Linked DNA regions of Mesorhizobium onobrychidis. The protein of the gene in region 2 interacts with the protein of the main gene of each other region in a pairwise test. Links are inferred from orthologs where the notes say so. Each region holds a gene or a part of one and is shown on either strand. Other genes may lie near its edges.

Region 1 (3,663 bases), 3.3 Mb from region 2 along the record:
GGAGCGGCGGCATGACACCGGCCTATGCCCGGGCGTTTCCCGACCCGGCGCAGTGGCGCGCACTGTCGCCTGCGACCCATGTCGGGAGCCGCAAACATCCGCCGACCTTTGTCGCCTATTCGCGCGCACAGGGGAGGGAACAGGATTCCAGGGCCTTCGCCGAGCGTTTGCGCGCCACCGGGACCGAGGTCACGCTGTTCGACGGCAGCGCCTATTCGCACATGTCGATCAATCGCGATTTCGGCGAGGAGGGCGATGCCCTGACCGCAGCGGTGATGATTTTCCTGAAGGCGACGATCGTCTGATTTCGCTGGCGATCGCTTCGCCTGGCTTTTCGATGTCCACCGCGATCGCGGCCGCCCTTCAAGCTGGATCATGTCAAAGTCGGCGGCGGGATATTGCTCTCGGGGCGTATGCCAGCTCAATTGCCGTTCGGTCGACATGCGAGGGAGAAGTTCATGAATGGGGCCGACGTCCTGTGCGACGTGCTTTTGGCGAACGGCGTGAACGTCTGCTTCGCTAACCCCGGCACCTCTGAAATGCATTTCGTCGCGGCGCTCGACCGCAAGCCCGAAATGCGCTGTGTGCTCGGCCTGTTCGAGGGCGTGGTGACGGGAGCTGCCGACGGTTACGCCCGGATGACCGACCGGCCGGCCGCGACGCTGCTCCACACCGGCCCTGGACTGGCCAATGGATTGGCCAATATCCACAATGCCCGGCGCGCCCGCATTCCGATGATCAACATTGTCGGCGATCATGCTTCTTATCATCTTGAACTTGACGCGCCGCTTACCAGCGACATCGAAAGCCTCGCGGCGCCGATGTCGAACTGGGTCCGTCGCATCGCGGGTCCGGCCGACATCGCGCCCGCCGCGCAAGCGGCTTTTCGCGCCTCGCTGATGCCTCCGGGCATCGCGACCTTGATCCTGCCGGCGGACGCGGCTTGGGGCGATGCCAGCCCGGTCTCGTTGGCCACGGTGGAGCTTCCCCTGTCGCCTTCGGTCGACATGAGTGTTGTCCGCAAGATTGCCGAAGCGATACGTGCCGCTCCAGGGCGCGCGGGCATCGTCGTGCGTGGGCTCGCGGCGCGCGCCGATGCGCTCGAGATCGCCGGCCAGATCTCGGCGGCGATGGATGTTCGCGTGTTTGGCGAGGTTCTGATCGCGCGCATGGAGCGCGGCCGTGGCCGTGTCGCGCCCGTGCGCATCCCCTATCCGATCGACGCCGCCCGGGCCTTGCTCGACGACATCGATGTCCTGATCCTTGTCGGCGCCAAGGAACCGGTGGCCTTCTTTGCATATCCGGGAAAGCCGGGACGGCTCGTCCGTGAGGGTTGTGATGTATTGACGCTGGCCGCGCACGGCGAGGATTTGAAGGCGGCGCTGGCGGCGCTTCGCGAGGAACTTGGCGTCAGGCCATCGCGGCAGCTTCCCATCGCCACGGCCTTTCCCGACGAGTCAACCCCGCGCGGTAAGCTGACCGACGATGCAATGGCGCTTTTGGTGGCGAGAAGACTTCCCGCCAATGCCATCGTCTGCGACGAGGCCGTCACTTCGGCGCGACGCTACTTCGCCCTATCGGCCTTCGCAGCGCCGCACGACTACATGATGACCACCGGTGGATCGATAGGTGGAGGCATCCCGCTGGCAACCGGGGCGGCGATTGCCTGTCCCGGCCGCAAGGTCGTCAACCTGGAGGCGGATGGCAGCGGGATGTATACCGTGCAGGGGTTGTGGACGCAGGCAAGGGAAAAGCTCGACGTGGTCACGATCGTTTTCTCGAACCGAACCTACGCGATCCTGCATGGCGAAATGCGCAATGTCGGCGTGAATGCTGTTGGCGAGAATGCCAGACGCATGCTTGATCTCGACCAACCGGCGCTGGACTGGGTTTCGCTGGCAAATGGCATGGGTGTAGAAGCCGCCCGCGCCGAGACTTGCGAGCGGTTCGACGCGCTGCTGGACAGCGCCATGTCCCGCCCCGGGCCGTTTCTCATCGAAGCATTGATCTGACCGGGATTCGCGACCCGCCTTGGAAACTTACCAGCGCGTCTTTTCGTCCGGCGCGGCCGGCTCGATCGCCAGCGCGTGGACACCAGCCTTCAGCTCCTCGGCCAGCAATGCGTTGACCGCGCGGTGGCGCTCGATGCGGCTCATGCCGGCAAAGGCCGAGGAGACGATGCGGACGCGGAAATGCGTCTCGCCGGTGCCGTCATAGGTGCCGTGATGATCGGAGTCCTGATGGTGATGGCCGGCATGCAGATGGCTTTCGTTGATGATGACCAGTCGCTCCGGCGAGAACGCCTTCTTCAACTTGCCTTCCATCGTTGACTGTATGGACATTCGTACTTCCCTTCACCACATATGGCCCGCGCATGACCCCCGAAAATCGGTGCCCTTTGCGCGTCCAGAAGGACGCGCGGTGCCGCCGCCGCGACAAAATTCGCCGATCGCCCGCTTTATGCCGCGATTCAGCGGTTAGGGCGATCATCGCGAAAATGTCAATTCTTGTTTCGCACCGGCGAACAGCCCATAAATGGGTGAGATGAAACCGTACCCCAAATATTTCGAGAAAATCCGCATCCGCCCGGAGAAGGATGCGGAGCTGAAGTCGCGCTCGCCGATCTGCCAGTGGGACGGTTGCAAGGAGGCCGGCACCCATCGCGCGCCGGTCGGACGCATGAAGGAGGGCGAGTATTTTCAGTTCTGCTTCGATCATGTGCGCGAGTACAACAAGGGCTTCAATTATTTCTCCGGTGTCCCCGATACCGAGATCGCCCGCTTTCAGAAGGAAGCGATGACCGGCCACCGGCCGACATGGAAGATGGGCGTCAACGGCGCCTCGACGCGCTCCTCGCCCGATTTCGCCCAGCAGCGTTCCGGCCGCGCCGGCTATTACAACCGCATGCGCGATCCGTTCGACCTGTTCAAAGGTCCGAAGGATCCGCGCGAAGCCCGCGAGCGCAAAGCCAAGCCGCTTGAGGCCAAGGCGCTGGAAACGCTTGGCCTTGATACAAAGGCGACTGGCAAGGACATCAAGGCGCGTTATAAGGAACTGGTGAAACGCCACCATCCCGATGCGAATGGCGGCGACAGAGGTTCGGAAGACCGGTTCCGCGATGTGCTCCAGGCCTATCGCGTGCTCAAGCAGGCAGGATTGTGCTGAGCGACCTTACGGTCCGTGTCGTTTTCCAACTTTCATAAGGTTGGAAAAGGCTTTAAGACCGCCCCCGAACAAAATCGATTGCCGGCGAAACGCGGCGTTTCGCCCGTGGAGACGTTGATAAAGATGAACAAGGTCGATCGCGACATCGCCAACCTGCCCGACACCACCGTGCCGGTGAAGGAGAAATTTGGCTTCGAGTCCAAGATGGTGGTGCCGGCCTATTCGGTGACGAGCGAGCATGTGCCCGACATCGATCCCGACTACCTGTTCGACAAGAACACGACGATGGCGATCCTCGCCGGCTTTGCCTACAACCGCCGCGTCATGGTGTCGGGCTATCACGGCACCGGCAAGTCGACGCATATCGAGCAGGTCGCCGCCCGCCTCAACTGGCCTATGGTGCGCGTCAATCTCGACAGTCATGTCAGCCGCATCGACCTCGTCGGCAAAGACGCCATCGTCGTCAAGGAAGGGCTGCAGATCACCGAATTCCGCGAC
Region 2 (3,641 bases):
GGCGTCCGGCATCGGCGCGACCGTCCCCGGCCTGGTCGGGACCGATCCGATCCCGGTCTGGTTCGGCGAGGATCAGGGCCGCTATCTCTTGACGCTGTCGATCGATCCGCAGAGCAAGGAATGGGATGCAATTCGCGAAGAGCAGAGCAAGCTCGGCATCTTTGCGCCGTGGATCGGCTCGACCGGCGGCAATGACCTGAAACTCGGCGAGGCACGGGCGATCCCTGTCAGCGAATTGACCGCTACCCACGAATCCTGGTTTCCTCGCTTCATGGCAAATGAGGTCGTGGACCCGTGATATGATCGAGTGGGGTCGTTTGGGTGTGGTTCATCCGCCATTTCGATCATATTTATGAGATCACGACCTGAACAAGGAATCCTCGCATGGCAATGGACGCGCACGACATCGAACGGCTGATCAAGGAAGGCATTCCGGACGCCAAGGTGACGATCCGCGACCTGGCCGGTGACGGCGACCATTATGCGGCCGAGGTGGTGGCCGAAAGCTTTCGCGGCAAAAGCCGCGTCCAGCAGCATCAGATGGTCTATGACGCGCTGAAGGGCAATATGGGCGGCGTGCTGCACGCGCTCGCTTTGCAGACCAGTGTGCCGGACTGAGCTTCGGCGTCCAACCCCTCGTTACTTTTTCGCCGAGACGGCAATCATCGGCCCTGCCGGATATTTTTCGCCGACGATCGATCTCTGGCCATTCGACCGCGCCGAGACCGCCCGTCGAAGAAAAGCGCGTTGGGACAGTGCAGCGCATCGCGGAACAGGCGTGCAAAGCTGCCGAGACTGACTTGCGAGCACCAGATCGCGATTGCCTGAGCCAGAAGATCAAGGCCAGCGTAACGGGCACAATACCAATCAGGATTGCCGCGCCATCTCGCCTTTTATCGCTTCCTTGGGAAAATAGCTGGCCGATGCTCTTGGCCCAATATCAAGCCATCCTTTGCGCCATTTGCGTGACGATGCGGCAAACGTCTTGTTTCAGGCAACCTATGGGTTTATTTGAAAGGCATGTTTCGAGCCCGACTCCCGCGGGCATGAAAGGATTCTCTATGAGCGGTATCAACGACTACATCGACAGCGAAGTGAAGGGCAACGACGTCGTCCTTTTCATGAAGGGCACGCCCGGTTTCCCGCAATGCGGGTTTTCCGGTCAGGTCGTGCAGATCCTCGACTACATCGGGGCCGACTACAAGGGCGTCGACGTGCTGACCTCGGCCGAGCTACGGCAAGGTATCAAGGAATATTCCAACTGGCCGACGATCCCTCAACTCTACGTCAAGGGTGAATTCGTTGGCGGCTGCGACATCATCCGCGAGATGTTCCAGGCAGGCGAACTTCAGACGTTCCTCGTCGAAAAGGGCGTGGGCGTAAAAGGCGCCGCCTGAATTTTGTTTGCGCATGATCCTTTCCGAAATCGATCCCGATTTCGGGGTCATGCGCTAAACGCCGGGCCAGCCCCCACCTCGGCAGACTGAGTACCTCCCCCGTATTGGGGCCTAAGACGAATGAATGCGCTGGTGCGCCGGCGCTTTTCGTTTGAAGATCGGACTTTGCCGTGGATCAGCATGCACAAGCGCCGGAGGCAAGCACCTTGCCTATTCCGCGCTGGGAATTCATCGCGCTTTGCGCTGCGTTGATGGCGCTCAACTCGCTGGCCATCGACATCATGCTGCCGGCGCTGCAGCAGATCGGCGCTTCGCTGGGCGTGGAAAATGAAAACCACCGCCAATATGTGATTGCCGCCTATATTCTGGGCTTTGGCGGCGGGCAGCTCTTCTTCGGGCCGATCTCGGACCGTTTCGGACGCCGTGCTCCGCTCGTCGTAGGACTGGTGATCTATGTCGCGGCGGCGGCTGCGGCGGCAATCGCCCCGTCATTCGCTATTCTTCTTCTGTGCAGGCTGGTGCAAGGCATTGGTGCGGCGGCCACGCGCGTCATCGCCGTCTCGATCGTGCGCGACACGTTCGAAGGTCGCCGCATGGCTGAGGTGATGTCGCTGATCTTCATGGTGTTCATGGCCATTCCGGTGGTGGCGCCAGGCATCGGCCAGTTCATCATGCTGTTTGCGACCTGGCACTGGATCTTCATCACCATGGCGGCGGGCGCGCTGATCGTCTCGGCCTGGTCGCTGCTGCGCCTGCCCGAAACGCTGCGTCCCGAACATCGCCGGCCGCTGACGGCATCATCCGTCCTTGGCGGTTTCCGCATCGTGCTGACCAATCGCATGGCGCTCTGCTACGCCTTTGCCAGCACCTTCATCTTCGCGGCCATGTTCGGCTTCATCGCCTCGGCACAGCAGATCTACGTCGATGTGTTCAAAGTCGGCGAGATGTTCCCGGTGATTTTCGCAGGGATCGCCGGCGTGCTCTCCTTTTCGAGCTATCTGAATTCGCGCCTTGTCGGCCGCATCGGCATGCGCCGCCTATCGCAAAGCGCGCTGCTCTTGTTTCTGGCCATCAGCCTCGCCTGGCTGGTCGTTTCCATCCAAATGAAGATGCCGCTCTGGCTTTTCATCACCTTCTTTGCCTGCACGATGGTCCCGTTCGGCGCACTCGGCGCGAATTTCAACGCACTCGCCATGGAGCCGCTCGGCCAATTGGCCGGGACAGCGTCGTCCATTCTGGGTTTTATGCAGACCTTCCTCGGCGGCGTGCTCGGCACGCTGATCGGCCAAGCCTTCAACGGCACGGTGACGCCCTTGGCCGCCGGATTCTGCAGCGTTTCGCTTGGCGCATTGGTGATGGTGCTGATCGCCGAGCGCGGCAAATTCTTCCAGCCGCAGAACCCGCCGGTTTAATGCACATTGCCGGACCCGCTCTAGGATTCACCCCCACTCGCTGCTGTGAAGCGAGGGAACAGCGTACGCCCTGCGATCGCTCCACCCATGCGGTCCGAAACGGGCAGTGGCAGGGCCTTATCGAGAGCCTCGAGGACGGAGGCGACGAAGGCCCGGTTGAGGCTGCCATCATCCCCTAGACTAAACGGGCAGTTCCACAGGAGAAGCGGACGTTGGGACGTTATCTGCCGAACTTCCGGTTTTGGCGCAACCCCGACCTCCAGCGTCATCGCCGCCGATGTCTGCTTTCGGAAGCGGAAGCTGATCTCTACGGCCGACATGGGGCGCAAAGCGGTCATTGCGCGCCGCGCGATGAGTCGCCAATGGGGTCCATCTCAAGATCTTGGCGCGAGTTGGACGACAGCATCATCCGCCTGACCAAGCGATAGGGGAACTAGTTCACAGTTCGGAATCGGCTAAGTAGTTGTAATTGTTAAATGCAGAACCTGTGAACCAAAATGCGGTGGTTCACAGCTTCGGAGAAAAATCGCTTGAAGAGAACGCTATGGCCCTCTCAGCCTCCGATGCAGTTCACAGGTTTTCTGTCGGAACCGCGCAGAACACGGGGATTCCGAGCGGCAGCACGGCAATCGGAGAATAGTTCCGCAGACCGACTGGCGGAGGGAAGGGTGCTGGAATCCAACATTCTCCACATCGGGCCGGTCGATCCGCGAGGCCGCCGCCACATAGTCATGGACCGGACGCCCAACAGCAAAATTCTTTCACTCGATGTCGAGGTGGAGACCGAGCAACTGCTGAAGAACGAGAAGGCGGCCGGCTATTTTGTGGTCAG

What was found.
Region 1: the proteins of grxD (region 2) and IHQ72_RS07260 interact in binary tests that used the Escherichia coli proteins (3 or more experiments, as listed by UniProt). The link is inferred for Mesorhizobium onobrychidis from one-to-one orthologs.

The regions. Positions count from the first base shown.
Region 1 is NZ_CP062229.1:1,477,606-1,481,268, forward strand. The notes cover bases 692-3,442. They hold IHQ72_RS07260 (BolA family protein), read right to left. Parts: upstream 2,343-3,442; coding sequence 2,040-2,342; downstream 692-2,039. Other genes in these bases: IHQ72_RS07255 (acetolactate synthase large subunit), read left to right, coding at 692-2,012; IHQ72_RS07265 (J domain-containing protein), read left to right, coding at 2,536-3,165; cobS (cobaltochelatase subunit CobS), read left to right, coding at 3,289-3,442. In the rest of the region: IHQ72_RS07250 (alpha/beta hydrolase), read left to right, coding at 1-305; more of IHQ72_RS07255, read left to right, coding at 459-691; more of cobS, read left to right, coding at 3,443-3,663. UniProt on the Escherichia coli protein: Transcriptional regulator that plays an important role in general stress response. Has many effects on cell morphology, cell growth and cell division. Acts by regulating the transcription of many genes, including dacA (PBP-5), dacC (PBP-6), ampC and mreB.
Region 2 is NZ_CP062229.1:4,741,368-4,745,008, forward strand. Bases 1-2,729 are described here. They hold grxD (Grx4 family monothiol glutaredoxin), read left to right. Parts: upstream 1-1,061; coding sequence 1,062-1,397; downstream 1,398-2,729. Other genes in these bases: purL (phosphoribosylformylglycinamidine synthase subunit PurL), read left to right, coding at 1-298; IHQ72_RS23635 (BolA/IbaG family iron-sulfur metabolism protein), read left to right, coding at 385-618; IHQ72_RS23645 (multidrug effflux MFS transporter), read left to right, coding at 1,649-2,729. Also shown: more of IHQ72_RS23645, read left to right, coding at 2,730-2,809; IHQ72_RS37510 (UCP034077 family protein), read right to left, coding at 2,830-3,147; IHQ72_RS23650 (hypothetical protein), read left to right, coding at 3,478-3,641. UniProt on the Escherichia coli protein: Monothiol glutaredoxin involved in the biogenesis of iron-sulfur clusters.